One region of the Streptomyces sp. NPDC007905 genome, then DNA from elsewhere that is predicted to be linked to it. Evidence: riboswitches for the same ligand, from Rfam matches in the RefSeq annotation. Region 1 holds a riboswitch; each other region holds the start of a gene.
What was found. Region 1 has a riboswitch for S-adenosylmethionine ahead of ACFZDC_RS21855 (aminotransferase class V-fold PLP-dependent enzyme). Riboswitches for the same ligand answer to the same signal wherever they lie in the genome.

Region 1 (10,237 bases):
GGCGGACGTACTCGGTCCGGGTGCCCGTCGTGCCGTACGCCGTCTCGTCGTGCCCGAGCAGGGCCGCCGACCGTCGGTCGAGCACCCGCTGCACCTCCGCCGTCGCGGGGTCGGCCGCCGTCCGCCCGCCGCATCCGGAAAGGGGCGGTACGAGCAGCAGACAGAGTCCCGCCGCCGCGGTGCGCCACGTCCGCCGCACCCCTGCGCCATCAGCCATTTCCCGATCGTACGGCGCCGGGCGGGACGTCAGGGACGGGTCACCGAGGAGACGGGCATCATCCCGACCGGGTCGTAGCGCACCGGCGCTCCCGGGTAGGGCGCGTGGATCACCTGGCCGTTGCCGACGTACATCGCCACATGGCTGGCGTCGGAGCGGTAGACGACCAGGTCTCCGGGGCGCGCCTGCGAGAGCGGGATCTGCCGGCCCGCGTACCGCTGCTCCTGCGAGGTGCGCGGCAGATGGATGCCCGCGTGCGCGTAGGACCACTGCATCAGGCCCGAGCAGTCGAAGCCGGAGGGGCCGGTCGCGCCCCACACGTAGGGCCGGCCGAGGGCGGAGCGGGCCGCGGCCAGGGCGGCCGCGGCGCGGGCGTCGGGAGCGACGGCGCCGGACAGGTCGGGCAGGTCGGGCAGGTCATCGCGGCCGGCGCGGGAGGCCCGGACGTAGGCGGCGCGCTCGGCAGCGGGCAGGGAGTTGAGCAGTTGCCGCGCCTTGGCGAGCTTCTTCTCCACGGTCCGCTTGTGCGCGGCGACCGCCTTGCGGCTCTGTTCCAGGGCGGCGAGCTTGCCCGCGGTCTCGGCGCGCTCCTGGGCGAGTTCACGCAGGGCGGACCGCAACTCGCGCAGCTGTCCCACCTGCTGGGCGCCGATGTGGTCGAGGGTGGCCGCCTTGTCGAGGTAGTCGTCCGGGTCGTCGGAGAGCAGCAGGGCGACGGCCGGGTCGATGCCGCCGGAACGGTACTGGGCGCCGGCCAGCGCACCCAGCCGTTCGCGCATGGAGTTGATGCGCCGCTGCTGCCGGGCGATGTGGTCCTGGGTGTCCCTGACCTCCCGGCGCAGCACACCGGCCCGCTCGTCCGCCTTGTCGTAGGCCTGGGTCGCCTTCTCGGCCTCCTCGTAGAGGCGGTCCACCTCGGCACGGGTGCCCCCGTGCGGGGCTGCGTCGGCCGGTACGGCGCCCAGTGCGGCGGCGGCGGCCGACAATACGGACAGGGCGGCGCCGGCGCCCCGGTTGAACCCGGACGGTACAAGGCGGCGATGGGACCCCACGGCAGTCCTTCTGCTGGCGGACAGAGACCGTTTCCCCGGCGCCGGAGACGGGGCCCCCGCGCCGGGGAAACGCGGCAGACAGTAGCCGTGCGGACGGGTCCCGGCCAAAGACCACGGCGTCAACGCACACTGACGCCCCGCCGGTGACGCAGGTCACCGGCGGGGCGTGGAGTCAGCTTCGGTTCACGGGATTCGCCCGTTCGGGCGCCCCCGAGCCGGTGTCACGGGGTGGGTCAGATCCGGACGCCGAACTCGAACGTCATGTTGCTCATGGCCTCGTAGCGCACCACGGCTCCGGTGTGCGGGGCGTGCAGCACCTGGCCGTTGCCCGCGTACAGACCGACGTGGTGGTAGTCGCCGTAGAAGATGATCAGGTCGCCGACCTTCAGGTCGGCCTGGTTGTAGATCCTCGTGCCGGCGTTGGCCTGCGCCTCGGAGGTGCGCGGGATCGACACGCCGGCCTGGGCGTAGGCCCAGGAGGTCAGGCCCGAGCAGTCGAACGAGGAGGGGCCGGTGGCGCCGTAGACGTAGGGCGAGCCGATCTTGCTCTGGGCTGCGGAGAAGGCCGCGGCGGCCCGGTCGGAGGCGGGCGGGGCGTCGCCGAGGTCCACGCGCTCGGTGGAGGAGCGGTTGGCGCGCGCCTGCTGGGCGGCGAGTGCCGCCTTCTCCTTGGCGGTCAGGGTGTTGAGCAGCTTCTGCGCCTCGGCGAGCTTGCCCTGGACTTCCTTCTTCTTGTTGCCCAGCTCGGTGCGGGTGGAGGCCAGGTCCTTGAGCTTCTCGGTGGCCTCGGCGCGCTCCTGGGCGAGTTCGCGCTGTTTGTCCTGAATCTTCTTCAGGGCCTCGACCTGCTGGCTGCTCAACTGGTCGAGCGTGGAGGCCTTGTCGAGGTAGTCGTCCGGGTTGGAGGACAGGAAGAGCTGGACCGAGGGGTCTATGCCGCCGGAGCGGTACTGGGCCGTGGCCAGCGAACCCAGGCCGTCGCGGAGCTTGTTGAGCTCCTGCTGACCGCGGGCCACGTTGTCCTGAATGGTGGATATTTCCTTTTGCAGCTTCTGCTGCTTCTCCTTGGCCCCGTTGTACTTCTCGGTGGCCTGCTCCGCCTGCTCGTAGAGCTTGTCGACCTTCGCCTTGACTTCGTCCTTGCCGAGCTTCTCACTCGGCGCGGCATTGGCGGCGTTCGCGCTCAGCGCGACGGCAGCGGCGGCTGCGGTGGTCAGCACGGTGACACGCGTGCGGCTCGGCTGCTTGGGTCGACGATGGGACGCCACTGAGGACGAACTCCTTCTCGTGAGTGATCACCCGTTCGGAGGTTCGAGCCCAGACCCTAGTGACCCAGTTGTGATCAGTTCAAATCCTCGCGCCAAAAAACCCGTCACGCAATGCATTCTTTGCACATAACTCACGTGCGGTGATGCACGATTGACACTACGTTGCGTGACGGTTCGGTCAATTCGGGCATTGCGTATGTGCGTTGCACCTTCAGGACAGTCGCTTCAGAAGTACCGCAGAGGCGACGGGACGGGCACCCGCCCTGGCGACCCCGTCGGCCACCTCCCGGTCGGTCGAGACGACGATGACCGGACGGCCCGGCGGCTCCGCGCGCACCAGTTGGCGGATCAGCTCGTCGGCCGTGACCCCCGGCTTGGAGAACAGCACCCGCACCCCGCGCGGCGGCGCGAGCAGCACCGGCGCGGCCAGTTCGGCGCCGTCGAAGACGCATGTCACCTCGGCCCCGGTCTGCGCGGCGAGCGCGGAGAGCTGACCGAGGAGCCGCAACCGCTGCTTCTCCAGTGGCATCTGCGGATAGCCGGTCTTGGTGACGTTGTAGCCGTCGACCACCAGATGCGCCTGCGGCAGCGCGAGCAACTGGTCGAGGATCGCCGGGTCGTTCTCGGACAGGGCCCGGGCCGCGATGTCCTTCGGGGTCATTCGTCCCGGTTCGACCGCGTCCACGGTCTGGGCCGGGCGCACCGAGACCGGCGGCAGGGCGAGTTCGCGCCGCAACCCCTGGGTGGCTTCCAGCAGGGTGTCCAGCAGCAGCCGTACCCGCATGTCCTCGACGCTGCGTCCCTCGCGGGCCGCCCGGCGGGTGGCCTCCAGCGCGGCCTCGGCCTCGCCCAGGCGCGCCTTGAGCCGCCGGGACTCGCTCTCCGCGGCCGACACCTGCGCATGCGCCTCGGCGCGCACGGCCTCCGTCTCGCCCTGGACCTTGCGCAGCGCGGCCTCCCCGCGCTTGACGTCACTGAGGGCGGCACGGAGCTTGCGGTGCAGCGACTCCGCTTCCTTCTTCGCCGACTCCAGCTCCACGCGCAGCCGTTCGGTCTCGGCCCGGGTCTGCTCCCGGGCGTGGGCCAGCTCCTCGCGCAGCCGCTCCAGCTCGGCCCGGCTCTCCTCGTCGACCCGCTCGGCGTCGGCCCGCTGGGCCTCCTCGCCGGCCGCGGTGACCAGCTTCACCCAGCCCGCCGGGCGCAGTACGTAGGCCGCGGCCGCCACGTCGAGCGGGTCCGCGGCCGGGGGCGGCGAGCCGGAGTCGAGGGCGCCGGAGAGTTCCGGCTGCGCCTCTCTGAACTTCTCCCCGATCCGCTGCCGGAACAGCGGATCGGTCTCCAGCGCGGCCGCCATCGCGTTCCCGGCGAACTTGGCCCGCCGGTTCGGGGCGAACCGGGCGTACTGTCGCAACTGGGCGGGCAGCTCCGCCACGGTCAGGCCGCCGAAGCCGTCCGAGACGATCTGCACGACCCGCCGGCGCACACCGTCGGGCAGCGGACGGTCAAGCACCTCGGCGGTGCCGTCGCCCGGCCCCCCGCCTGCGGTCTCCACCATCCGTCACACCCCAATACCTGTACGGGGACCGCTCCGCTCAGGAGCCGGCGCCCGGCCTGTCCACGAGTTCCACCTGGTCCACCGCGTTGCACCAGCGGCAGCGGACCGACTCGATGGTCTCACTGACCACCTCGCGCTCCTCCACGGTCGGCTCACCCGCGAGGTCGAGGTGAACGTACTCGACCACCTTCGAGGAGCGGGTCACGTCGAAGCGGGTGAGATTGCCGCAGAGCGTGCAGCGCCATCGCGTCGTGGCGGTCGGCAGGGGAACCGTCATCGTGCCTGTTCGCTTCCTTCTCGGGTCGTTCGCGCCGCTCCTCGACGCGTGTGGCTCGTAACCCTACGGCCTGGCGGGTGCTCGCCGCCCGTCCGTCCACGGCGGCGAGGCGGTCTGTCAGCCTGCGTCCCGTTACGTCATGCTCTGTAGTCATGATCAGCACGTGGAGCACGGCGGCCGGCAGGACACTCAGGGCGGTCCGGGGCACTTCCGCGCCGACGACCTACGCCCTCATCGTCCTGTGCTCCCTGATCTTCGTACTGGGACCGGCCTCGGGACTCACGGGGGCGGCATACGGCTCCGGGGACGCCCTGCTCGCCGCGCAGCGCGCGTACTTCCGGCGCTGGGGGGTGGTCCCGGCCGAGCTGTTCGACGGACCGGCCCGGGAGGCGCTCACCCCCGCCACCGCCCTGTTCGTGCACGGCAGCTGGGTGCATCTGCTCGGCAACATGCTCTTCCTCTTCGTCTTCGGGATCATGACCGAGGAACGGATGGGCCGGGTGGAGTTCACCCTGTTCTACGTCGGCTGCGGTTACCTGGCCCTGCTGGGCTACGCGGCCGCCAACGCCACCTCCGAGCAGTCGCTGGTGGGCGCCTCCGGGGCAATCTCGGCGGTCCTCGGAGCGTTCCTCTACCTGTTCCCCCACGCCCGTGTGACCAGTCTCCTCCCCTTTCTCTTCTTCCTGCCGATGCGCTTCCCGGCCTGGGTCGTGCTGCCCTTCTGGGCGGCCCTGCAGTGGCTCGCGGCGGGCCGCTCGGGCGAGGGGCCCGGGGTGGCCTACCTCGCCCACCTCGTCGGCTTCGGCCTCGGCTTCGGCTACGCATGGGTGCGTTACGGAAGGAAGAGGGGCCCGACGGGCGGCCTCGGCAGGGCGGTGGTGGGAGACGGGCGGGCGACTAGAGTGAAGCCCGCAGCCGCTCCGGTACCCGAGGGAGAGAACCAGTCGTGATCACCGCGATCGTCCTGATCAAGACCAGCGTGGACCGGATCCCCGAGATCGCGGAGCAGATCGCCGCGCTGGAGAGCGTCAGCGAGGTCTTCTCGGTCACCGGCACCTACGACCTGATCGCCATGGTGCGGGTACGGCAGCACGAGGACCTCGCCGAGGTCATCCCCGGCCGGATCAGCAAGATCCCCGGCGTCGAGGGCACCGACACACACGTCGCGTTCCGCACCTACTCCCAGCACGACCTGGAGGCGGCCTTCGCGATCGGGCTGGACAACTGACCAGAGCGTCACGTCCACGGCCGCGACACCGGTGCCCGGCGGTGCCGGACGTCCGTCAGACGGCCGGGACGCAGCGGCCGTCCTCGGTGCGGTACTGCCACTTGGTGCCGTCCGTGACCAGCTCCCGCACGGCGTTGACGAACCGCTCGACGTGCTCGTCCGGGGTGCCCGCGCCGAAGCTGACCCGGATGGCGTTCAGGGACTTCTCGCCGGGCGCGGCCTCGGGGGCACCGCACTCGCCCTGGGTCTGCGGGTCGCTGCCCAGCAGGGTGCGCACCAGCGGGTGGGCGCAGAACAGGCCGTCGCGGACGCCGATGCCGTACTCGGCGGAGAGGGCGGCGGCGAAGTGGGAGCTGTTCCAGCCCTCGACGACGAAGGAGAGGACGCCGACGCGCGGGGCGTCGTCACCGAAGAGGGAGAGGATCCTGACCTCGGGGACGTCGGCCAGGCCCGCGCGCACCTTGCCGATCAGGTACTGCTCGCGGGCGACCAGGGTGTCGAAGCCGGCCTCGGTGAGCGCCTTGCACGCGGAGGCGATGGAGTAGGCGCCGATGACGTTCGGGGAGCCGGCCTCGTGACGTGCGGCGGTCTCGTGCCACTCCACGGTCACTCCCCCGTCCTCGCGTCGCGTGACCTTGCGGCTCGCGCCGCCGCCCGCGAGGTACGGCTCGGCCGCGACCAGCCAGTCGGCGCGGCCGGCCAGGACGCCGGAGCCGAACGGGGCGTACAGCTTGTGACCGGAGAAGGCGACCCAGTCGACGTCCAGGTCCGTCACCGACACCGGGTGGTGCGGGGCCAGCTGGGCGGCGTCCAGGACGATCCGGGCGCCGTGCGCGTGGGCCGCGGCGGCCAGCTCGCGCACCGGCCACAGCTCGCCGGTGACGTTGGAGGCACCGGTGACGCAGATCAGGGCCGGGGCGTGGGGGTCGCGGCCGGCCAGCGCCCGTTCCAGGGTCTCGACGGCCTGCCGCGGGGTGCGCGGTGCGTCGAGGTACGTGACTCGGGCGTCCTGCCAGGGCAGCAGGGAGGCGTGGTGCTCGGTCTCGAAGACGAAGACCTGGCAGTCGGCGGGGAGCGCGCGGGCGAGCAGGTTCAGGGAGTCCGTGGTCGACCGGGTGAAGATCACCTGGTCGGCCGCACGGCAGTCGAGGAACTCGGCGACCGTCCGGCGGGCGTTCTCGAACAGGTCGGTGGAGAGCTGGGACAGGTAGCCGGCGCCGCGGTGGACGCTGCCGTAGTACGGCGCGTACGCGGCCACGTCGTCCCAGACGCGCTGCAGGGCGGGGGCGCTGGCCGCGTAGTCGAGCGCCGCGTAGGTGACTTCGCCGCCCGTCACGAGCGGGACGGTGACATCCCGGCCCAGAACGGGCAGCGCCGCCGAAATGTCACGGCAAACGGTCTGGTCGGCGGCAGCGGTGAAGACGGACATGGGTGAACTCCCGTGCAAGCAGGTGGGACTCACCGCACGAGCGGACAGGGCTCAAGCGCGGGTGAGGGAAAAAGAAAAAGGGGTGTGCGGAGGCGGGGCTCTGCGGCCCTATCGCATTCGCTTGCTCACGGAAGGCTCCCTCGAACGACCAGGACCCCTGGCCCCACGCTCATTCAGAAGCGTGCGAGGGGTCCGCGCTTGCCGTAGACCTCACTGCCTACGGCCTGGTCTTCACCCGGGGCACCCCGCCACGGACGGAGGGTTGCCGGACAGCCGGCCGGGGCCGAATGACTGTCGCTCATGACCTGGTCGGAAAACTAGCCGAGCTGATCACCGGGGCGCAACTTCTGTCCGGATGCCGGGACGACGCCCAGCGCCGTGCCGCCGCGACGGCACGCGACCACGACGACGGAACCGGCGGTGCCGAGCCGACCACGACCCGATCGGCTCGGCCCGCCGCAGGCACTACGCGTTGCTCGCGGCCACCCACCGCTCCAGCGCCAGCTTCGCCGCGCCCGAGTCGATCGATTCCTTTGCCATGGTCATACCGGCGCGCAGCTGCTCGGCGAGCGGTGCGTCCGTCGGGTGCAGAGAGACGAGCGCGGCCGCCGAGTTCAGCAGGACCGCGTCCCGGACCGGCCCCTGCTCGCCGTCCAGGAGACGACGGGCGACCTCCGCGTTGTAGGCCGCGTCGGCGCCGCGCAGGGCGTCCACGGGTACGAGGTCGATGCCGACGTCCCGAGGGTCGAAGCTCTCCTGCGTGACCTTGCCGTCCCGGACCACCCAGACCCGGGAGGTGGACGTGGTCGTCAGCTCGTCCAGGCCGTCGTCACCCCGGAAGACCAGGGAGGAGTTGCCGCGCTCGGCGAGGACCCCGGCCACGATCGGCGCCATGCGCGGGTCGGCGACACCGACCGCCTGGGCGCGCACCTTGGCCGGGTTGGTCAGCGGACCGAGCACGTTGAACGTGGTGCGGATGCCCAACTGACCCCGGGCGGCCGCGACATGACGCAGCGACGGGTGGAACTTCACCGCGAAGCAGATGGTGATGCCGGCCTCGTCGGCGACCTCGGCGACCCGCTGCGGGGTGAGGTTCAGATTGATACCGAGCTTCTCCAGGACGTCGGAGGACCCGGAGGCCGAGGACGCGGCGCGGTTGCCGTGCTTGACGACCTTCGCTCCCGTCCCGGCGACGACGATCGACGACATCGTGGAGATGTTCACCGTCCTGGCGCCGTCGCCGCCGGTTCCGACGATGTCGACGGCCGGACCCGGTACCTCGATCACATTGGCGTGCTCGTACATGGTCCGCACGAGTCCGCTGATCTCCTGCACCGTCTCGCCCTTGGCCCGCAGGGCCACCATGAACCCGGCGATCTGCGCGTCGGTCGCCTCGCCGCGCATGATCAGGTCCATCGCCCAGGCCGTGTCGTCGGCGGACAGGTCCCGGCCGTCCAGCAGCCCGTTCAGCAGGGCGGGCCAGGAACGGCCCGCCGCGGTGTCGCCTCCAGCGGGGGTCACAGCGCTCATGAGCCGCTCCTGGGTGTCGTGGAAGAACAGTGTGAGGCCACCCTATCCAGCCCGCGGCACGGCGAAGGGCCCCGTCCGTAAGCCGGACGAGGCCCTTAGCCGTGGCGTGGCGACGCGGTGATCAGTGGTGGCCGTGGCCGCTCGTGATCTCCTTGTACTCCTCGACGGTGGGCTTCGGGATCTGGTTGTCCCCGCTGTAGTAGGCGTGGCTGAGCTTGGCGCGCAGCTTCTCGGACGCCTTCACCTTGCGCTCGACACCGTTCTCGTCGACCGCCGGGCCGACCTCGGCCGGCTCGTACTGGTGGTGAGCCGTGAGGGTGTGCAGCTGCTCCTGGCTGAGCGCCTCGTGGACCTCGATGAACTCACCGTGCGGCAGGCGCTTGATGATGCCGGTCTCGCGACCGTGCAGCACCTTGTCGCGGTCGCGGCGCTGCAGACCGAGGCAGATCCGCTTGGTGGTGATGAACGCGATGACCGGTCCGGCGAAGAAGAAGATCCGGACGAACCAGGTGACGTCGTTGATCGACAGGTGGAAGTGGGTGGCGAAGAGGTCGTTGCCACCACCGACCAGGCCGACCATGTACACGGTCACCCAGGCGGCACCGAACGCGGTACGGGTCGGGGCGTTGCGCGGGCGGTCCAGGATGTGGTGCTCGCTCTTGTCGCCGGTGACCCAGGACTCGATGAACGGGTAGAGCGCGATCACGCCCAGGACGAGGCCGAAGAGCACCAGCGGGATGAACACGCCCAGGACGAGTGTGTGACCCCAGAAGTTGATCTCCCAGCCCGGCATGTAGCGGACCAGACCCTCGGCGAAGCCCATGTACCAGTCGGGCTGGGCGCCGGTGGACACCTGGTCCGGGCGGTACGGGCCCATGGCCCAGATCGGGTTGATCTGGGCAACCGCGGCGATCGCCGCGATCACACCGAAGACCAGGAAGAAGAAGCCGCCCGCCTTGGCCATGTACACCGGCAGCAGCGGCATGCCCACGACGTTCTTCTCGCTCTTTCCGGGACCCGCGAACTGCGTGTGCTTGTGGTAGAAGACCAGGATCAGGTGGCCCACCACCAGGCCGAGCATGATGCCCGGCAGCAGCAGGATGTGGATCGAGTAGAACCGGGCGACGAAGTCGTGGCCGGGGAACTGACCGCCGAAGAGGAAGAACGAGATGTACGTTCCCACGATCGGCATCGACAGGATCGCGCCCTCGGTGAAGCGGACACCGGTGCCGGAGAGCAGGTCGTCCGGGAGCGAGTAACCGGTGAAGCCGGTGAACATGCCGAGGACGAACAGCAGGAAGCCGAACAGCCAGTTGATCTCACGCGGCTTGCGGAACGCGCCGGTGAAGAACACGCGCATCATGTGCACGAACATGCCGGCGAGGAAGATCAGCGCGGCCCAGTGGTGGATCTGCCGGATGAGCAGACCACCGCGCACGTCGAAGGAGATGTGCAGGGTCGAGCTGAACGCCTCGGACATCAGCTGTCCCTGCAGCGGGACGTAGCTGCCGTGGTACTCCACCTCGTTCATCGACGGGTGGAAGAACAGCGTCAGGTAGACACCGGTCAGGATGATGATGAGGAAGCTGTACAGGCAGACTTCGCCCAACATGAACGACCAGTGGTCGGGGAAGATCTTGCGCATGTTGGACTTGGCCAGGGAGTAGATCCCGAGCCGGCC
Region 2 (10,237 bases), on a different contig from region 1:
TCGTCGACGATGCCGGGGACCGCGAGGCCGGCCGCGGCGGCGGGTTCGCCGTAGCGCTCCACGCCGTACGCGCGCAGCTCGGCGGCGAAGTCGAGGATGCCCGCGACCACCGCGTCGGGGCCGCGCTCGCGGCCGGTCGCCCGGCGGGCGCGGTGCAGCAGCGCGCCGTCGTCGCCGACCAGGGCGGCCTTCATCCCGGTACCGCCCACGTCCAGGGCGATGACATGTCTCACGGGAACAGTGTGGCCCGCGGACCCATGAGAGGTCTAGTCCACTCACGTGGTGTAGACCTTATGTGTCCATATATTGAACGGTCAGACAGCAGGGTTGGGGTTTTGACGGTGCGTCGGCGTACGACAGGAACGATCGCGGTGGTGTCCGCACTGGGCATGACGGCGGTCCTCGGCGGCTGCGGGAGCACGGGGTCCTCCGACGTGACCCTCAGACTGGTCGCCGCCGACTACGGCGACTCCGCGGCGAACAGCTCCCAGAAGTACTGGGACAAGCTGGTCGAGACGTACGAGTCCCAGCACCCCGGGGTGAAGGTCGAGGTCAGCGTCTACTCCTGGAACGACGTCGACCGCAAGGTCAAGGAGATGGTCGGCGCCGGTCACGCCCCCGACCTGGCCCAGATCGGCGCCTACGCCGACTACGCGGCCGCGGGCAAGCTGTACCCGGCCTCCGACCTGCTGTCCATCCGCACCCAGGCCGACCTGCTCCCCCAGCTCTCCGACGCGGGCGAGTGGAAGCACGTGCAGTACGGCGTCCCGTTCGCGGCCTCCACCCGGGTGCTCTTCTACAACAAGACCCTCTTCGCCCAGGCCGGCATCACCCCGCCCACCACCTGGAGCGAGCTGGCGGCCGACGCCAGGGCGCTCAAGGACAAGGGCGTGAAATACCCCTACGCGCTGCCCCTCGGGCCCGAGGAGGCCCAGGCCGAGACCATGCAGTGGCTGCTGAGCGGCGGCAACGGCTACACCGACGACATCGGCACCTACACCATCGACTCGGCGCAGAACGTGCGGACCTTCACCTGGCTCAAGGACGAGCTGGTCGACAAGGGCCTGACGGGCCCGGTCGCCCCCGGTCGGCTCAACCGCGCGGACGCCTTCGACGCCTTTGCCGCAGGCCAGGTCGGCATGGTCAACGGGCATCCCACGCTGATCCAGCAGGCCGCCAAGAAGGGCGTGAAGTTCGGCACGGTCCGGATGCCGGGCCGCACCGGCAGGGCCAAGGCCTCGATGGGCGTCGCCGACTGGATGATGGGCTTCAAGCAGAACGGGCACGCCGAGCAGATCGGCGACTTTCTCGACTTCGTCTACGAGCAGAAGAACGTGCTCGCCTTCTCCCGCGAGTACGGCCTGCTCCCGGTCACCGGCTCCGCGTCCGACACCATGACCGCGTCGGACTCGGCCCCGGACAAGGAACTGCGGCCCTTCCTCGAGCAGCTGCCCACCTCCGAGCTGTACCCCGTCGGCAAGACCTCCTGGGCGGCGGTCAGCGCGGCCGTGAAGAAGAGCATCGGCCAGGCGGTCGCCCCCGGCGGCAGCCCCGGCGGCGTCCTGACCCGCCTGCAGTCGGCCGCCGCGGCGGCGGACAGCAGCGAGGCGAACTGAGCCGGCTGTCGGTGCCCGGCGTTACGGTGGCCCCCATGGAACTGGGCAGCCGCGAAAAGGCCATCCTCGCGCTGGAACGCCGGGGCTTTCCCGGCCCCGGCGCGAAGGAACGGGCGATACGCGAGGAACTGGGCCTGACACCGGTGCGCTACTACCAGCTCCTCAACGCGTTGCTGGACGACGAGCGGGCGCTGGCGCTGGACCCGGTGACGGTGAACCGGTTGAGACGCGTACGGGAGGCACGGCGGGCCGAGCGCTGAGGTTGCGCGGCTCCAGGCGTGACCTCGGCCCCAGCTGGATACTGTCGCTGTATGGACCTTCTGCCGACCCCGGCAACCCAGGCCGGGCGGGACGGACTCGCCGCGCTGCTCGCCATGCCGCACACCGCGGTGATCGGCCTCGACTTCGACGGCACACTCGCCCCCATCGTCGCCGACCCCGAGCAGGCCCGCGCCCACCCCGATGCCGTACCCGCGCTCGCCGCGCTCGCCCCCAAGGTCGCCTCCGTCGCCGTGGTCACCGGCAGACCCGCCGAGGTCGCCGTGCGGAACGGCGGCTTCGCGGGCGTGCCCGGCCTGGAACATCTCGTCGTCCTCGGCCACTACGGCGCCGAGCGCTGGCAGGCCGCGACCGGCGAGCTCAGCGCACCACCACCGCACCCCGGCGTGGCCGCGGTCCGCGCCGAGCTGCCGGGCCTCCTGGACCGCGTCGGCGCCGGGCACGGCGCGTGGATCGAGGAGAAGGGGCGTGCGGTCGCCGTCCACACCCGCCGTGCCGACGACCCCCAGGCCGCCTTCGAGGCCCTGCGCGAACCCCTCGCCGACCTCGCCACCCGGCACGGCCTGATCGTCGAGCCCGGCCGGCTGGTCCTCGAACTCCGCCCGCCCGGCATGGACAAGGGCGTCGCCCTCCTCGACCACGTCCGCGCCACGGGCGCCGGGGCCGTCCTCTACGCCGGCGACGACCTCGGCGACCTCCCCGCGTTCGCGGCGGTCGAGAAACTCCGCTCGGACGGCGTCCCCGGCCTCCTGGTCTGCAGCGGCAGCACGGAGGTCACCGAACTGGCGGAACGGGCGGACATGGTGGTGGAGGGTCCCGAGGGTGTCGTGGGACTGCTGCGGGCACTGGCGGAGCGGATCGGCTGACTCAGCCGTTCAGCGCACCCAGCTGATCCAGGAACCACTGAGCGGGCGGCAACGCGGTGGCAGCGGCCGCCAGCCGCTTGGAGCGCTCCGCCCGCTCGGCCCCCGGCAGGCTCAGCGCCTCGTGCAGCGCCCGCGCCGTCCCCACGATGTCGTACGGGTTCACCACGAACGCGTTCTCGCCCAGCTCCTCGTACGCCCCGGCCTCCCGGGACAGCACCAGTGCGCAGCCCTCGTCGGAGACGACCGGCACCTCCTTGGCGACCAGGTTCATGCCGTCCCGGATCGGGTTGACCAGGGCGACGTCGGCCAGCCGGTACGCGGCCAGCGAGCGCGCGAAGTCGTCCTTCACATGGAGCACCACCGGCGTCCAACCCGGCGTGCCGTACACCGAGTTGATCTCATCCGCCACCCGCTGCACCTCGGCCGTGTACTCCCGGTAGACGGCGAGGTCCTGCCGGGACGGGTAGGCGAAGGCCACGTGCACCACCCGTTCGCGCCACTCGGGGTGGTCCTCCAGCAGCTGCCGGTACGCCAGCAGGCCGCGCACGATGTTCTTGGACAGCTCGGTGCGGTCCACCCGGACGATCGTTCGGCGCCCCTCGCCGATCTCCTTCCGCAGCAGGGCCATCCGTTCGTCCACGTCCGCCCGGTGCGCCCGCTCGCGCAGGAAGTCCGCGTCCGCCCCCAGCCCGTGCACCCCGATCCGGGTCCCGGAGGGGATGCCGGGGCCCAGTACCGCGTGACAGCAGTCGGTGAACGCGTCCGCCCACCGCCGGGTCAGGAACGCCGCCCGGTCCGCGCCGAGGATGCCCGTCAGCAGCTCGGCCGCGATGTCGTCGGGCAGCAGGCGGAAGTAGTCCGGCGGGGCCCACGGGGTGTGCGAGAAGTGGCCGATGCGCAGGTCGGGACGGAGCTGGCGGAGCATCCGGGGCGCGAGGGCCAGGTGGTAGTCCTGGATCAGCACCGCGGCGCCCTGCGCCGCCTCCTCGGCCAGCGCCTCGGCGAACGCCTGGTTGTAGGCCTCGTACGACGCCCACTGCCGTCGGAACTCCGCGTCGAAGATCGGCTCCAGCGGGGTCTGGTACAGCATGTGGTGGACGAACCACAGCACCGAGTTCGCGATGCCGTTGTACGCGTCGGCGAACACGCTCGTGTCGATGTCGAGCATCCGCACCCGCTGCCCACCGGTGTCCTCGGCCGGCAGCAGCCCACCGCCCGCGCGCCGCACCGCCTCGCGGTCGCCGTCGCCCAGCGCGGCGCACACCCACACCGCGTTGGCGTCGGACCCGATGGCGGACAGCCCCGAGACCAGCCCGCCACCACCCCGTTTGGCGTGCAGCGAGCCGCCCGCGCCGTCGGGGCGCACCTCGTACGAAACCGGGCCGCGGTTGGACGCGACCAGCACCTCAGCACCGTGCCTGGAAGCCATAAGCCTCAACCTAGCCCGGCCCGGAAACCCTCAAACGTACGTTCCACCCTCGAGGGGGCTGTATACAGCCGTTTCCCAGTGCGAGTGCGCCCTCACGCCACCCGGCGCGCCGCGTACTCCGCGATCTCCGCCATCGGCGGGCGCTCCTCGGTGTCCACCGAATAGGTGCGCGGCTCGAACCCGTCCTCACCCCGCTCGAACTGGGTCAGGGACGGACGGATGAGATGCCCGCGGGCGAGCCTCAGCTGCGCCGTGCGGTAGATCGCCGCGGCCATCCGGCCCAGCGCCTGTCCGTCCTGGTGCCGGTGCTTGCGCACGCCCACGTCGACCTGCGCCAGCGCGTCCAGGCCCACCAGGTGCAGGGCGTCCACCAGCATGCCCAGCTCCACGCCGTATCCCACCGGGAACGGCAGCTGCTCCAGCAGCGATCGGCGGGCCGCGTACTCGCCGCCCAGCGGCTGGACGAAGCCGGCCAGCTGCGGCCAGTGCATGTTCAGCAGCGGGCGGGCCATGAGTTCCGTGACCCGGCCGCCCTGGCCCGCCCGTCGCCCGGCAGCACCCTTCTGCCGAGCTCCTTCGGCGCCCACCTCCTCGCTGCCGAGCGGGCGGTCGTACATGGCCTTGACCAGGTCGACGCCCGGGTCGGTGAGCAGCGGGCCGACGATCCCGGAGACGAAGTCGGAGGAGAACTCCTTCAGGTCGGCGTCGATGAAACAGACGATGTCCCCGCCGGTCACCAGCAGGGAGCGCCACAGCACCTCGCCCTTGCCGGGGACGGCCGGGATACGCGGGAGGATGTCGTCGCGGTGGACGACCCGGGCGCCCGCGGAGGCGGCGACCTCGGAGGTCTGGTCGGTGGACCCGGAGTCGACGACCACGATCTCGTCGACCAGCGGGACCTGTTGCATGAGGTCGTGACGGACGACCGCGACGATGTCGCCGACCGTCTCCTCCTCGTTCAGCGCGGGCAGGACGACGGAGACGGACTGGCCGGTGCGCTGCTTGGCGGCCAGTATGCGGTGGAGAGGGCGATCGGCCACGGACCAGGAGCGGGTGGCCAGCCAGCGCTCGACTTCTTCCAGCACGGTCTGCGGCTCCTCACTGTCGTGATCACAGCGGTGACTCGGTGTGATCCATCTCGCGGTTCGGACGACTATCTCAACTGTCCTGGCCTTCGGTTACAGTCTTGAACAACGCCGATGACCATTGCATGTCGGGGGTCGCGCGCGTTCACAACCACATACAGCTCATCCAGAGGGGCAGAGGGACACGGCCCGATGAAGCCCCGGCAACCCTCCAGTCGGTTCTCGTTCTCCAGCGAGGCTCCCGGCTAGGGAAGGTGCCAAATCCGTCTCACGGCGAGATGCGTCGTGAGGAAGATGAGGAGAAAGGGCCTCGCCTCCATGGCTGTGCAGACCGTTGCAAGCACCAGCAATCCCACCGTCGACCTCGGCCCCGCCGCGGCCCTGAGCTGCCGCGAGTGCGGTCACCGGGTGCCCCTCGGGCCGGTGTTCGCCTGCGAGGAGTGTTTCGGCCCGCTGGAGATCGCCTACGACTTCTCCGCCTACGACACCGAAGAGCTCCGCAAGCGTATCGAGGCGGGCCCCGCGAACATCTGGCGTTACGCGCCGCTGCTGCCCGTCCCCGCCGACGTGGCCGACAAGCCCAACCTCAACCCGGGCTGGACCAAGCTCGTCAAGGCCGACAACCTGGCGCGCGAACTGGGTGTCACCGGCGGGTTGTATGTGAAGGACGACTCCGGCAACCCGACGCACTCCTTCAAGGACCGAGTGGTCGCTCAGGCTCTGGAGGCGGCGCGCGCCTTCGGCTTCAGCACGCTCTCCTGCTCCTCGACCGGCAACCTGGCCGGTGCCGTCGGCGCCGCGGCCGCCCGGGCCGGCTTCCGGTCCTGCGTGTTCATCCCGCACGACCTGGAGCAGGGCAAGGTCGTCATGGCCGCGGTCTACGGCGGTGAGCTGGTCGGCATCGAGGGCAACTACGACGACGTGAACCGCTTCTGCTCCGAGCTGATCGGCGACCCGGCCGGCGAGGGCTGGGGCTTCGTCAACGTCAACCTGCGGCCTTACTACGCGGAGGGCTCCAAGACCCTGGCGTACGAGATCTGCGAGCAGCTCGGCTGGCGGCTCCCCGACCAGATCGTGGTCCCGATCGCCTCCGGCTCCCAGCTCACGAAGATCGACAAGGGCCTACGGGAACTGGTCGAGCTCGGGCTCGTCGAGGACAGGCCGTACAAGATCTTCGGTGCCCAGGCCGAGGGCTGCTCGCCGGTGTCGACCGCGTACAAGGCGGGCCACGACGTCGTACGGCCGCAGAAGCCGAACACCATCGCCAAGTCGCTGGCCATCGGCAACCCGGCCGACGGGCCGTACGTCCTGGACATCGCGCGCCGCACGGGCGGCGCGGTGGAGGACGTGACCGACGAGCAGGTCGTGGACGCGATCAAGCTGCTGGCCCGCACCGAGGGCATCTTCGCCGAGACGGCCGGTGGCGTGACGGTGGGCGTGACGCGCAAGCTCATCGAGAACGGCGTCCTGGACCCGTCGCTCACCACGGTCGTCCTCAACACCGGCGACGGCCTCAAGACCCTCGACGCGGTGGCCGGCACCGGCCTCACCGCCACCATCCGCCCGACCCTGGACTCCTTCCGAGAGGCTGGCCTCGCATGAGCGTGACCGTTCGCATCCCCACCATCCTGCGCACCTACACGGACGGCCGGGCGGAGGTCCCCGCCGAGGGCGCGACCCTCGCCGAGGTCATCGAGAGCCTGGAGAAGAACCACGCCGGCATCGCCGCCCGGGTGCTGGACGACCAGGGCAAGCTGCGCCGTTTCGTCAACGTGTACGTCAACGACGACGACGTCCGCTTCGAGCAGGGGCTGCAGACCGCGACCCCGGACGGTGCCGGTGTCTCCATCATTCCGGCCGTCGCCGGCGGCTGAGCATTACCTTCGGTAACCGCGGTTACCGATTGTTCATCGAATGGCCTCCTCCGTGAGAGAAACGGAGGGGGCCATTCAGTGTGATTGAGCGCGGTACAGTTGGGGAAAGCGTTCCGGATCTGCGGGTCGCAGGCCCCGGAAATCGCGCCGCACACCCGACAAGAAGTAGCCAAAATGCGCGGGTTTTATGCGGCTTTTGAGCCATTTATGGAGCCCGACTTGCCCTGAATTTGTCTGAATTCTCGTCAGATTCCGGATCGGGCTCGTCCAGAATTCTCGTCCGATTGACCTGTTGCAGACGGCAGTTGGACAGATACATTCAGCCGCGGTCGACGCGTTCCGGCGCACGCCCCCGACCAATGGGGGGTGAGGTCTGACCCGGGTCCGCGAAGTGTGGATCTGTGCAAGGGCCAGTAATAGGGGAGTTAGGCATGGCTCAGGGCACCGTCAAGTGGTTCAACGCGGAGAAGGGCTACGGCTTCATCGCGGTCGACGGTGGTGCGGACGTCTTCGTCCACTACAGCGCGATCCAGATGGACGGCTACCGCACCCTGGAAGAGGGCCAGCGGGTGGAGTTCGAGATCTCGCAGGGCCAGAAGGGCCCGCAGGCCGACATGGTTCGCGTCACCGCCTGAACGTTCTTCACGCGAAGGGCCCACACCCCTCGGGGGTGTGGGCCCTTCGTCCTGTTCGCCCCGGGCTGATCCCCCCAAGGCGCTTGCACTCGCCATGCCCGAGTGCTAATCATTGCGTTAGCACTCTGAAGGTGAGAGTGACAAAGAAGGACCGGGTCGGTGAGGCCCGCAGGCCACGTGGGGCAAGGAACCACAGGCCGGCGAGCCGTCCGTCGCGGGCGCGGGCGCGGTCCGAAGGAATCACCCCCAGTCCTGGAGGGACCACTTCACATGGCCAAGATCATCGCGTTCGACGAGGAGGCGCGGCGCGGCCTCGAGCGCGGCATGAACCAGCTCGCGGACGCCGTGAAGGTGACGCTCGGCCCCAAGGGCCGCAACGTCGTCCTCGAGAAGAAGTGGGGCGCCCCCACGATCACCAACGACGGTGTCTCCATCGCCAAGGAGATCGAGCTCGAGGACCCGTACGAGAAGATCGGCGCCGAGCTGGTCAAGGAAGTCGCCAAGAAGACGGACGACGTCGCCGGTGACGGAACGACCACCGCGACCGTGCTCGCCCAGGCCCTGGTCAAGGAGGGCCTGCGCAACGTCGCCGCCGGTGCCAACCCGATGGCTCTGAAGCGGGGTATCGAGAAGGCCGTCGAGGCCGTCTCCGCCGCCCTGCTGGAGCAGGCGAAGGACGTCGAGACCAAGGAGCAGATCGCCTCCACCGCGTCCATCTCCGCCGCCGACACCCAGATCGGCGAGCTGATCGCCGAGGCCATGGACAAGGTCGGCAAGGAAGGCGTCATCACCGTCGAGGAGAGCAACACCTTCGGTCTGGAGCTCGAGCTCACCGAGGGCATGCGCTTCGACAAGGGCTACATCTCCGCCTACTTCGCGACCGACATGGAGCGCATGGAGGCGGTGCTCGAGGACCCGTACATCCTCATCGCCAACTCCAAGATCTCCTCGGTCAAGGACCTGCTCCCGCTGCTGGAGAAGGTCATGCAGTCGGGCAAGCCGCTGCTGATCATCGCCGAGGACGTCGAGGGCGAGGCCCTGTCGACCCTGGTCGTCAACAAGATCCGCGGCACCTTCAAGTCCGTCGCCGTCAAGGCCCCGGGCTTCGGTGACCGCCGCAAGGCCATGCTCGGCGACATCGCCATCCTCACGGGCGGCGAGGTCATCTCCGAGGAGGTCGGCCTCAAGCTGGAGAACGCGACCCTGGACCTCCTGGGCCGCGCCCGCAAGGTCGTCGTCACCAAGGACGAGACCACCATCGTGGACGGTGCCGGCTCCTCGGAGCAGGTGCAGGGCCGCGTGAACCAGATCCGCGCCGAGATCGAGAACAGCGACTCGGACTACGACCGCGAGAAGCTGCAGGAGCGCCTGGCGAAGCTCGCCGGCGGTGTCGCGGTCATCAAGGCCGGTGCCGCCACGGAGGTGGAGCTCAAGGAGCGCAAGCACCGCATCGAGGACGCCGTCCGCAACGCGAAGGCCGCCGTCGAGGAGGGCATCGTCGCCGGTGGTGGCGTGGCCCTGCTGCAGACCACCAACGTCTTCGAGAAGCTGGAGCTCGAGGGTGACGAGGCGACCGGCGCCCAGGCCGTGAAGCTCGCGCTCGAGGCCCCGCTGAAGCAGATCGCCGTCAACGCCGGCCTCGAGGGCGGTGTCGTCGTGGAGAAGGTGCGCAACCTGACCCCGGGCCACGGCCTGAACGCCGCGACCGGCGAGTACGTCGACCTGGTCGCCGAGGGCATCATCGACCCGGCGAAGGTGACCCGTTCCGCCCTGCAGAACGCCGCCTCCATCGCCGCGCTGTTCCTCACCACCGAGGCCGTCATCGCCGACAAGCCGGAGAAGGCCGCCGCGGCCGCTCCGGGCGGCATGCCGGGCGGTGACATGGACTTCTGATCGACCTGACGGTTGATCGCCTGTCCTTCGAACCGAGGGCGGTACGTCCAGCTTCTGGCTGGGGGTGCCGCCCTCGGGCGTTGCACGGGCCCCGGCCGGCGTAGTCCTTGAGCTTCTCCGGGAACGTGAGGCTCGGGAGCCGGTGAGCGACCGTGGGGCCGCCCGCTTCTCGGCGAGTGTCGTGCTTCTCCTGACTCGGCCCCATGGGCACGACTGGGCCAATGCCGGGCCTTGCCCGGCCTTGTCCGCGCAGTCACTTCCAGAGACACGGTGGCCCACATCTGCCCATCGTTCGGCAGGCCGGGCAGGGAGGGGTCGCCCACCGGCCGTGAGCCGCTGCGCCGGCCCGGCGTGCAGGTGAGGCGCGGGCACGCCCGCCGGCCGAGGATGCCCGGTGAGCCGACCGTCGTCGCCGACGCGGGCTGGGCCACTGGTCTTTCGGGCTGCTCGCTCGCTTCTCACCCGTGCTGGACCGGTCCGGGGGAAGGTCGTCGTCGGCGGCTTCCCGGCAGTCGCCCCCGCTGCCGCCGCCGTGGCTGGACCGGCAGTGTGAGCGGTGT
Region 3 (10,237 bases), on a different contig from region 1:
GGAGTGCGTGTGTCACGGCCGGCACCTCCCTCCGTCGGGCGCGGCGGGCCTGATCGGCGTCCGCCTGGCGGATCTCGTCATGACGGGGAACGCCCGGGCGGCCCCGGATGTTCCCGCCCCCCAAGTGTCTTCGGGCGGGGGCACCCGCAGGATGCGCGAGCCACGACCGCTCCCCGGCCGGGACGCCCCATCGCTCGGGCGTCCCGGTCCGGTCGGTCACCGAGGCGTCCTCGCCGTCGTCGAGCCCGCGTGCCGCTGGGCCGCCGCGGGCCCGGACGCACAGCCCACGTCTCCACTCGACTCGCGTGACCGCTCCGGGTGTGACCTTTCCTCAGGAGTTGTCCAGTGGCAGCCCGGGCGGGTTGACCCTCGCCTTGTCGACGGCCTCGTTGGAGAGGTTGTAGGCCGCCAGCCACTTGGCGTACTGCCCGTTCTCGATCAGGTGGTTGACGGCGTCCGCGATCGGCTTGGCGAGTCCGCTGTCCTTCTTCGTGGTGGCCGCGATCAGGCCCTGCAGGGTGGTGCCGGCACCGGAGAAGGTGCCCGCGCTGCGGGTCGGGGCGGGCGAGTCGGCTGACTGCTTCTCGTGGTAGGCGAGGCCGGGGTTGGCACCGAAGTACGCGTCGATCCTGCCGCCCGTGAGGGCCAGATAGGTGGCGTTCTTGCCGGCGAAGTTCTTGACGGTGAGGGTCTTGCCCTCCTTCTTCAGCTTGGTCTGCCATTCCAGCAGGATCTTCTCCTGGTTGGTGCCGTTGTCGACGGCGACCGTCCTGCCCGCGAGGTTCTCGTAGTTGCCGTCGAAGTTCCAGGTGCTCTTCTTCTGCACCTCGAAGCCGAGGTTGTCCTTGCGGTAGGAGGCGAAGTCGTACTTCTTCTTGCGCTCCTCGGTGTCGGTGATGTTGGAGAAGCCGACGTCGGCCCTGCCGCTGTCGATGCCGACGAACATGTTCTCCCAGGTGAAGTTCTTCACCTCCGGCCTCAGGCCCAGGACCGCGGCGACCAGGCGGCCGAAGTCGGGCTCGGCGCCGGTGAGGGTCTTCTGGTCGGAGCCGACGAAGGCCAGCGGCGGGAAGCCGTCGGGCAGGGCACCGATGGCGATCCGGAGCGTGCCGCTCTTGCGGACGGACGCGGGCAGTTCGGCGCTGATCGACTTCACCTCGGAGACCTTGAGCGTGGTTTCGGTCGCCGCGCCGTTGGACACCTTGCCCACGGTCACCGTGCCGGCGGCGGCGGTCGTGGTCGCGGCGTCGCTGTCACCACCGCAGGCGGCGAGCCCGGTGGCGAGGGTGGCGGCGGTGGTCGCCGCGGCGATGCCGCGTATCAGGCTGCGTCGGGAAGGGTGGCTGGGCATGGCTGTCCTTGTCGTTCAGAGGGTGATGAGGCTGCTGAGGGTGATGAGGGTGGGGTGGGGGGAACTCGTGGTGGACCGGTCGGGGCTGCCCGAACTCGGCTCGTCTCACAGGACCTTGCTCAGAAAGTCCCGGGTCCGTTCGTGCCGGGGCCGGTCCAGCACCTGGGCCGGCGGCCCCTGCTCCACGATCCTTCCGCCGTCCATGAAGACGATCCGGTCGGCGACCTCGCGGGCGAAGCCGATCTCGTGGGTGACGATGACGAGGGTGGTGCCGCCGGTCGCCAGGTCCTTGATGACGGAGAGGACCTCGCCGACGAGTTCCGGGTCGAGTGCCGAGGTCGGCTCGTCGAAGAGGATGATGCCGGGTCGCAGGGCGAGGGCGCGTGCGATGGCGACGCGCTGCTGCTGGCCGCCGGACAGCTGCCTCGGGTAGGCGCCGGTGCGGTCGCCGAGGCCGACCCGGGTGAGCAGTTCGCGGGCCAGCTCCCGCGCCTCGGGCCTGTTCAGCCTTCCGGTGGCGACGGGGGCCGCGGCGACGTTGTCGAGGACGGTCAGGTGCGGGAAGAGGTTGAAGTTCTGGAAGACGAAGCCGATCCGGCTGCGCTGGGCCAGGATGGCCCGCTCGCTCAGTTCCTTGAGCCTCCCCCAGCCTTCGGCCGGGGGGACCCCCACCCCGTTCCGCCTCACACCGATCGGTTCGCCGCCGACGCTGACGTGGCCGATCTCGGGCTTCTCCAGGTGGTTGATGACCCGCAGCAGCGTGGACTTGCCGGAGCCGGAGGGTCCGATGACGACGGTGACCTCGCCGGGGCGGACGGTCAGGTCGATGCCGTCCAGGACGCGGTGGGTGCCGTACCACTTGTGGACGTCGTGCACCTCCAGGGCGGCCGGCGTCGTCTCCAGGGTGTCGGTGGTGGTCATACGGCGGCCTCCCTGCGCAGCCGGGCCCGGAACTCGCACAGGCCCGCCCGCGCCTTCTGCAGCGGGGTCGGCGGCAGGCTGCGGGTGGCACCGCGGGCGAAGTACCGCTCGACGTAGAACTGGACGACGGACACCACGCTGGTCAGGATCAGGTACCAGACGGTGGCGACGAGCAGCAGCGGCACGATGTCGCCGGGGTAGGTGCTGCCCATGGTCTGCACCGAGCCGAACAGGTCGAGCAGCGAGACGTAGAACACCAGGGACGTGCTCTTGATCAGGCCGATGAGCTGGTTGACGTAGTTCGGGGTGATGGACCGCAGGGCCTGCGGGAAGACGATGCGGGTGAACTGGTAGCCCTTCGGCAGGCCGAGCGCGGCCGCCGCCTCGTGCTGGCCCTGGTCGACGGAGAGGATGCCGCCGCGTACGACTTCGGACGCGTACGCCGCCTCGTTGAGGCTCAGACCGATGACGGCGACCGTCATGTCGGTGGCGAGCCTGGACTCGTCGAAGGTGACGAAGGCCGGTCCGAAGGGGATGCCGAGGCTCAGCGTCTTGTACAGGGCGGAGAAGTTGTAGAGGAAGATCAGGACGACGATCAGCGGTACGGAGCGGAACAGCCAGGTGTACGTCCAGCTCACCGCCCGCAGCACCGGACTGCCGCTGAGGCGGCCGAGGGCCAGCAGGATGCCGCCGAGCAGGCCCAGCACGGCGCTGAACGCGGTGACTTCGAGGGTGACGACGAGCCCGTCGAGGAGGGTGGGGCGCAGGAACCAGTAACGGAAGCGGTCCCACTGGTAGAAGGGGTTCGTGGCGAGTCCGTGTGCGATCTGCGCGACGAGCACGAGGACGACGGCGGTGACGATCCACCGGCCGGGCCGGCGCAGCGGCTGAACCCGCTGCGCGGTGAAGGACTTTGACGGTGTGTGGACGGTGGGCGCCTCGGCGAGGGACAAGGCTGCGCCCGGGGGTTCACTCATGGCGGGCTCCGGCGGAGTCGGACACCCCGGGATCGCGGCGAGCGGGTGTGGGCCACGGCGGCGCTACGGCACGGGGCGGCACACGGGAACGCGCGGGAACCGGGGGCTGGGCGGACAACGGCACACCGCCGAGACGGTGTGCGTCAGGCACGCGGGGACTGGAAAGAGGAGGTCAGCCCCGACAGCGGGCACGGCCCGATGCGGTACACAGTGCGCTGTTGACGCGGAGCAGATCGACGGCGCGGTCGGCGACGAGGAGCCCGGCGTACGGCGCCACGCAACTCTGGACGCGGCTCGTCGCCGTCCGGAGAGCTGCGTGCATGGCGTCACCTGTCACTGTTCCGGCCCCGCAGGGCCCTCGCGCTTACCGAAAACGTCGTCCGGTCCGGTCGTCACCTGGGGCACCCCACCGCGATGCGAGGGTTGCCGGTCAGCGAGCCAGGGCTTGGCGCTGACGCTCATGACCGTTCTGAGCCGCAAGTAAGGCAGTTGACCGTTCGAATGTCAACGGTTGTCCGTTGGGTGGACCTGCCTGACCGGCTCTCACCAGCGGTGACTGTCCGGTGCCTGCGCGACGTGGGTGGTCCAGTCCAGGATCTGGACAGCGGCTCCGGCGGCCTCGAGGCCCTGGCACCGACCGTGGTGGCGGCGGGCGATGCCGTCCAGGTCCAGGTGGGTGCCGAAGGCGGGCCGGGCGGCCAGGCGGCGGGCGTGGGCCCACAGCGCCGGGTGGTCGGCGATGCGGTGCACGGCGGACGCGTCGAGGTGGTAGCGGTGCACGGTGTCCAACTGCACCAGGGACACCCACAGTTCGATGTCGGCCGCGGTGAGCCGGCCGTCGATGATGGACTCCTCCCCCTCCAGGTGCCGCTCCAGCCTGCCCAGCGTGTCCAGCAGCACCTCCAGTGCGGCGGCGCGCTCGGCGGGGTCGGAGTCGGCCTGTCCGGCGCGCTGCGCGGCCCCCTGGATGCCGGCGCAGAGCCGTTCGACGGCTTCGATCTGGCTCTCCGTGCCGCACGGATACAGAGAGGGCCGGCCGTCGCGCGGGAAGCGGTCCAGGTCGCGCAGGATGTCCGGGGTGTGGGTGCTGACGATGCGTCCGGACCAGTCGTCGCTGAGCACCGGGGCGAGGGCCGGTCCGGTGTAGTGGTGGGCGCTCGCCTCGTACAGCGGCCGCAGGGCCGAGTGGCCGCCGCCGGGACAGTCCGGTACGGCGGGCAGGAAGGTGACCGGACAGCCGGCGTCGAGACCGAGGAGGCTGTGGCCGATGGCGAGCCGCAGCCCGTCGGGACAGGCGGTGGACAGATGGAGGCGATAGCGGTGCGGCACCGCGTAGTGGCCGCTGCGCGCGTCCCTGCCGATCCGGCCCCGAAAGGCCGGTGCGGTGCGGCGGGCGGTCGGGACGGCGGCGAGCGGAGTGATGGACATGCGTCTCCCCTGGTGCGGGCGCGCGGACGTGCGCGCGACGGAAGCGTTCCCGGTGGGTGGGTGCGAGGGTGGGCCCGGCTCAGCGCTGACGGCTGATCGCGCTGCAGACACGCAGCAGGTCGATGTGCAGGCGGGAGGTGAGAAGCGGCGCGCGCAACGACGTACGGCCCGCTCGGTCGGCGACCGTTCCGAGGCGCACCATGTTTCCCTACCTGTTCACTAGGATTCCCTCCCAGGAGTGTCGATCCGGTCTCCTCGCGGCGTCAAGGGGGCGTCCACGCCTGGGACTCCGGCCGGGTGACGAGGGCGGTGCGGGGTCTCCTCAGGGAGTGCGACATGTGACATAGTACTGATGTGGCGAAGCGACTGACCTGCGATGTCGTGGTGGTCGGAGCCGGCATGGTGGGCGCGGCCTGTGCGCTGTACGCCGCTCGGACCGGCCTCGACGTGAGGGTGGTGGACCGGGGCCCGGTGGCCGGCGGCACCACCGGCGCCGGCGAGGGCAACCTGCTGGTCTCCGACAAGGGACCGGGCCCAGAGCTGGATCTCGCCCTGCTGTCGGCCCGCTTGTGGGCGGAGCTGGCCGGGGAACTGGGGGCGTCGGTCGAGTACGAGCCCAAGGGCGGTGTGGTGGTCGCCTCGACGCCCGGCACCCTCGGCGCGCTGGCGGACTTCGCCGAGGGCCAACGGGCCGCCGGTGTCACGGCCGAGCCCGTCGGCGCCGACGAACTGGGCGAGCTGGAACCGCGGTTGGCCCCCGGCATGGCGGGTGGTGTCCACTATCCGCAGGATGCGCAGGTCATGCCCGCGCTGGCCGCCGCCCACCTGCTCCACGCCTCCGGAGCGCGCCTGCACACGGGCCGGGCCGTGACCGGGGTGCTGCGCGCGGCCGACGGCACGGTGCTCGGCGTCCGTACCGGGCAGGGGGACATCCACGCGCCGGCGGTGGTGAACGCGGCCGGCACCTGGGGCGGCGACCTGGCCGCGCTGGCGGGCGTACACCTGCCGGTCCTCCCGCGGCGCGGCTTCGTCCTGGTCACCGAGCCGCTGCCGCGCATGGTCCGGCACAAGGTGTACGCCGCGGACTACGTGGCCGACGTGGCGAGCGACTCGGCCACGCTGAGGACCTCGCCGGTCGTCGAGGGCACGGCCGCCGGCCCCGTCCTGATCGGGGCGAGTCGTGAACGGGTCGGTTTCGACCGCTCGTTGTCCCTTCGCGCGGTACGGGCGCTGGCGGCCGGGGCGATCGCGCTGTTCCCCTTCCTGGAGCGGGTGCGTGCACTGCGGACGTACGCGGGATTCCGGCCCTATCTGCCCGACCACCTCCCGGCGATCGGCGCCGACCCCCGGGTGCCCGGGCTGTATCACGCCTGCGGCCACGAGGGCGCCGGCATCGCACTGGCCACCGGAACGGGGCAGTTGATCGCCCAGGCGCTGACCGGGAAGACGGCCGGTCTGGATCTCGCGCCGTTCCGTCCGGAGCGGTTCGAGGCGAACGGAGGGACCACGCGGTGAACCCGCGGGAACTGGCCCGGGCCAGGGCGGGCGCCGCCTTCACCTTCACCTTCGACGGCAGGCCCGTGGCGGCACTGCCCGGCCGGACGGTCGCTGCCGCCCTGTGGGCGGCCGGGACGACCTCCTGGCGCGGCGCACGCGGAGCCGGCCGGCCGCGCGGGGTGTTCTGTGGGATCGGGGTGTGCTTCGACTGCCTGGTGACGGTCAACGGCCGTGCGAACCAACGGGCCTGCTTGGTGCCGGTACGACCGGGTGATGTGATCCGCACACAGGAGGGGACGGGCGGGGACGATGACTGAGCGACCGCATCTCGCCGTCGTCGGGGCGGGCCCGGCGGGACTGGCCGCGGCACTGGCGGCGGCCGCGCGGGGCGTGCGCGTGACCCTCGTGGACGCGGCCGAGCAGGCGGGCGGGCAGTTCTACCGGCAGCCCGCCGCCGCCCTGGGGGCACGCCGGCCGCAGGCCCTGCACCACCAGTGGCGCACCTGGGAACGGCTGCGGGACGGCCTCGACCGGCACCGCACCGCGGGGCACGCGGTCCATCTGGCGGATCACCATGTCTGGTGCGTGACAAGGGAGTCGGGCGCCGCGACGTTCACGGTGCACGCGCTGCGCGGCCCGCTGCAGGAGGAGGGGGTCACGGTACGCGCCGACGCCGTGCTGCTCGCCACCGGCGGCTACGAGCGGGTGCTGCCCTTCCCGGGCTGGACGCTCCCCGGTGTCGTCACCGCGGGCGGCGCCCAGGCCATGCTCAAGGGCGGCCTGGTGCTGCCGGGCCGTACCGCCGTGGTCGCCGGCACCGGACCCCTGCTGCTGCCCGTGGCCACCGGCCTCGCGGCGGCGGGTGCCCACGTGGCGGCGCTGGTCGAGTCCGCCGATCCGAGGGCCCTGCTGCGACGGGCACCGGCGTTCGCCGCGCAGCCCGGGAAGCTCGCCGAAGGTGCCGGGTACGCGGGCCGGTTACTGCGGCACGGTGTCCGCACCCTGACCCGGCACACCGTCGTGGAGGCGCACGGCACCGACCGGCTGGAGGCGGTCACCGTCGCCGCGCTCGACCGGGACGGACGGCTCGCACCCGGCGGCGCCCGCCGCATCCCCTGCGACACCCTCGCGGTGGGCCACGGCATGCTGCCGCACACGGACCTCGCCGAGACGCTCGGCTGCGCCCTGTCCGGGACGGACGTCCGGGTCGACGCCGAGCAGCGCACCGATGTGCCGGGCGTCTGGGCGGCCGGCGAGGCCACCGGGATCGGCGGTGCGGGCCTCGCGCTCGCCGAGGGGCACATCGCCGGCCGCTCGATCGCCGCCCGTCTGCACGGCGCCGTACCGGACCCGCGCCGGTGGGCCGCGGCCGCCCGGGCCCGCGCCCGCCTGCGGGAGTTCTTCGCGGCCCTCGACGCGGTGTGCGCCCCGCCTGCGGACTGGGCCGACCGGGTCACGGACGACACGGTGGTGTGCCGCTGCGAGGAGGTCACCGCCGGGCAGGTCCGCACCGCCGTCGACGGGCTCGGGGCCGAGGACCTGCGCACCGTGAAGCTGCTGACCCGGGCCGGGATGGGCTGGTGCCAGGGGCGGATCTGCGGGCCGGCGGTGGCCGGGCTGTCCGGCTGCCCGCTCACGCCCGGGCGCCGGCCGTTCGCCCGCCCGGTTCCGCTCGGCGTGCTGGCCGGACCGCCCGAGGAAAAGCCGGACTGACGGGCACGACACCCTTCCCAGGGCTGCACAGCTAAGCCTCAGTAATATGTCACACCCTATTGGATGGGGGACCGCTCATGACCCACCCGGAGAACCGCCCCTGGCGCGGTGTCCTCGTCGCCACCGCGCTGCCGTTGCGCGAGGACCTGTCGGTCGACCACGACCGGTACGCCGAGCACTGTTCCTGGCTGGTGGAGAACGGCTGCGACGGCGTCGTGCCGAACGGCTCCCTGGGCGAGTACCAGGTGCTGAGCCCCGAGGAGCGCGCCAGGGTGGTGGAGACGGCCGTGGCCGCGATCGGCGGTGCACGGGTGATGCCGGGCGTCGCCGCGTACGGCTCCGCCGAGGCCCGGCACTGGGCGGAGCAGGCGGGCGAGGCGGGCTGCGAGGCGGTGATGCTGCTGCCGCCCAACGCCTACCGCGCGGACGAACGGTCCGTGCTCGCCCACTACGCGGAGGTCGCCGGGGCGGGTGTGCCGGTGGTGGCCTACAACAACCCGATCGACACCAAGGTGGACCTCGTACCCGAACTCCTCGCGCGACTGCACGGCGAGGGCCACATCCACGGTGTCAAGGAGTTCTCCGGCGACGTCCGCCGCGCCTACCGGATCTCCGAACTCGCCCCGGACCTCGATCTGTTGATCGGCGCCGACGACGTGCTGCTGGAGTTGGCCGTGGCGGGCGCCAAGGGCTGGGTGGCCGGCTACCCCAACGCGCTCCCTGGGGCGTCGGCCGACCTGTACCGTGCCGCCGTGGCCGGGGACCTCACCACCGCGCTGCCCCTGTACCGGCAACTGCACCCGCTGCTGCGCTGGGACTCGCGGGTGGAGTTCGTGCAGGCCATCAAGCTGTCCATGGACGTCGTCGGCCGGTACGGCGGCCCGGTGCGCCCGCCGCGCGTCCCGCTGCTGCCGGAGCAGGAGGCCGCGGTCCGCGCGGCCACCGAGAAGGCCATGGCCGCGGGGCTCGCGTAACGGACTACGGGAAGGAACCGCACGATGCGCAGCAAGCTCGTCCTGCACGCCGTCGACTCGCACACCGAGGGCATGCCGACCCGTGTGATCACCGGCGGGATCGGCACCGTACCCGGCGCGACGATGAACGAGCGGCGGCTGTACTTCCGTGAACACCGGGACCCGGTCAAGCAGTTGCTGATGAACGAGCCGCGGGGGCACTCCGCGATGAGCGGCGCGATCCTGCAGCCGCCGAGCCGCCCCGACTGCGACTGGGGCGTGATCTACATCGAGGTCTCCGGCTATCTGCCGATGTGCGGCCACGGCACGATCGGCGTGGCGACCGCGCTGGTCGAAACCGGCATGGTGGAAGTCGTGGAACCGGTCACGACCGTTCGCCTGGACACCCCGGCCGGCGTGGTGGTGGCCGAGGTCGCGGTCGAGGACGGAGCCGCCACGAACGTCACGTTGCGCAATGTGCCGTCCTTCAGCGTCGGGCTGGACCGCAAGGCGGTGCTCGCCGACGGGCGGACGGTGACGTACGACCTCGCCTACGGCGGCAACTTCTACGCCATCCTGCCGCTGGAGGAGTTCGGCCTGCCCTTCGACCGTGCCCGCAAGGACGACATCCTCGCGGCCGGGCTGTCGCTGATGGAGGCGATCAACACCGAGGAGGAGCCGGTCCACCCGGAGGACCCGTCCATCCGCGGCTGCCACCACGTGCATCTGTACGCGCCCGGCGCCACCGCCCGCCACTCCCGGCATGCCATGGCGATCCACCCCGGCTGGTTCGACCGCTCGCCCTGCGGCACGGGTACGAGCGCGCGCATGGCGCAACTTCACGCGCGAGGCGAACTCCCCTTGCACACCGAGTTCGTGAACGAGTCCTTCATCGGCACCCGGTTCACCGGCCGGCTGCTGGGCACCACCGAGGTCGCCGGTGTCCCCGCCGTCCTGCCGAGCTTCACCGGCCGCGCGTGGATCACCGGCACGGCCCAGTACCTGCTCGATCCGACCGATCCGTTCCCGGAGGGGTTCGTCCTCTAGACTTCGATGATGCGTGACATGGCACAGAAGCCGCAGGATGCGGACGCGCCCGTGCTCCCCCGCCTTGGCGGTCGGCGGAGCAGCTACCGCGAGCGGGTCGCCGACGCGCTGCGGGCCGCGCTGATCGCGGGCGAACTGCGGCCGGGCGAGGTCTACTCGGCGCCCTCGCTCGCCTCCCGCTTCGGTGTCTCGGCGACGCCGGTGCGGGAGGCGATGCTGGACCTGGCCAAGGAGGGCCTGGTCGACACGGTGCCCAACAAGGGCTTCCGGGTCACCGCCGTCTCCGAGCGGCAGTTGGACGAGTACACCCACATCCGCGCGCTCATCGAGATCCCCACGGTGGTGGACCT

Region 2: it holds a riboswitch for S-adenosylmethionine, as region 1 does, so the genes downstream of both, thrC (threonine synthase) here and ACFZDC_RS21855 (aminotransferase class V-fold PLP-dependent enzyme) in region 1, are expected to answer to the same signal.
Region 3: it holds a riboswitch for S-adenosylmethionine, as region 1 does, so the genes downstream of both, ACFZDC_RS03490 (ABC transporter permease subunit) here and ACFZDC_RS21855 (aminotransferase class V-fold PLP-dependent enzyme) in region 1, are expected to answer to the same signal.

What each region holds. Positions count from the first base shown of each region.
Region 1 is NZ_JBIBKS010000012.1:29,286-39,522, forward strand. Features, by position in the region: gene ACFZDC_RS21820 (hypothetical protein) at 1-217, opposite strand, end outside; gene ACFZDC_RS21825 (NlpC/P60 family protein) at 247-1,269, opposite strand; gene ACFZDC_RS21830 (NlpC/P60 family protein) at 1,503-2,537, opposite strand; gene ACFZDC_RS21835 (NYN domain-containing protein) at 2,749-4,092, opposite strand; gene ACFZDC_RS21840 (hypothetical protein) at 4,130-4,369, opposite strand; gene ACFZDC_RS21845 (rhomboid family intramembrane serine protease) at 4,522-5,319, shown strand; gene ACFZDC_RS21850 (Lrp/AsnC ligand binding domain-containing protein) at 5,316-5,597, shown strand; gene ACFZDC_RS21855 (aminotransferase class V-fold PLP-dependent enzyme) at 5,653-7,026, opposite strand; SAM riboswitch class IV at 7,216-7,332, opposite strand; gene trpD (anthranilate phosphoribosyltransferase) at 7,492-8,556, opposite strand; gene ACFZDC_RS21865 (cytochrome b N-terminal domain-containing protein) at 8,678-10,237, opposite strand, start outside.
Region 2 is NZ_JBIBKS010000019.1:105,334-115,570, reverse strand. Features, by position in the region: gene ACFZDC_RS30120 (ROK family protein) at 1-233, opposite strand, end outside; gene ACFZDC_RS30115 (extracellular solute-binding protein) at 372-1,616, shown strand; gene ACFZDC_RS30110 (DUF3263 domain-containing protein) at 1,652-1,876, shown strand; gene otsB (trehalose-phosphatase) at 1,928-2,761, shown strand; gene ACFZDC_RS30100 (trehalose-6-phosphate synthase) at 2,763-4,190, opposite strand; gene ACFZDC_RS30095 (glucosyl-3-phosphoglycerate synthase) at 4,283-5,275, opposite strand; SAM riboswitch class I at 5,435-5,576, shown strand; gene thrC (threonine synthase) at 5,594-6,877, shown strand; gene ACFZDC_RS30085 (MoaD/ThiS family protein) at 6,874-7,149, shown strand; gene ACFZDC_RS30080 (cold-shock protein) at 7,581-7,784, shown strand; gene groL (chaperonin GroEL) at 8,055-9,677, shown strand.
Region 3 is NZ_JBIBKS010000001.1:728,809-739,045, forward strand. Features, by position in the region: gene ACFZDC_RS03475 (putative leader peptide) at 1-220, opposite strand, end outside; gene ACFZDC_RS03480 (transporter substrate-binding domain-containing protein) at 332-1,351, opposite strand; gene ACFZDC_RS03485 (ATP-binding cassette domain-containing protein) at 1,457-2,272, opposite strand; gene ACFZDC_RS03490 (ABC transporter permease subunit) at 2,269-3,249, opposite strand; SAM riboswitch class IV at 3,605-3,715, opposite strand; gene ACFZDC_RS03495 (glutathione S-transferase C-terminal domain-containing protein) at 3,793-4,677, opposite strand; gene ACFZDC_RS03500 (putative leader peptide) at 4,757-4,879, opposite strand; gene ACFZDC_RS03505 (FAD-dependent oxidoreductase) at 5,032-6,192, shown strand; gene ACFZDC_RS03510 (2Fe-2S iron-sulfur cluster-binding protein) at 6,189-6,491, shown strand; gene ACFZDC_RS03515 (FAD-dependent oxidoreductase) at 6,484-7,887, shown strand; gene ACFZDC_RS03520 (dihydrodipicolinate synthase family protein) at 7,965-8,861, shown strand; gene ACFZDC_RS03525 (proline racemase family protein) at 8,886-9,887, shown strand; gene ACFZDC_RS03530 (FCD domain-containing protein) at 9,894-10,237, shown strand, end outside.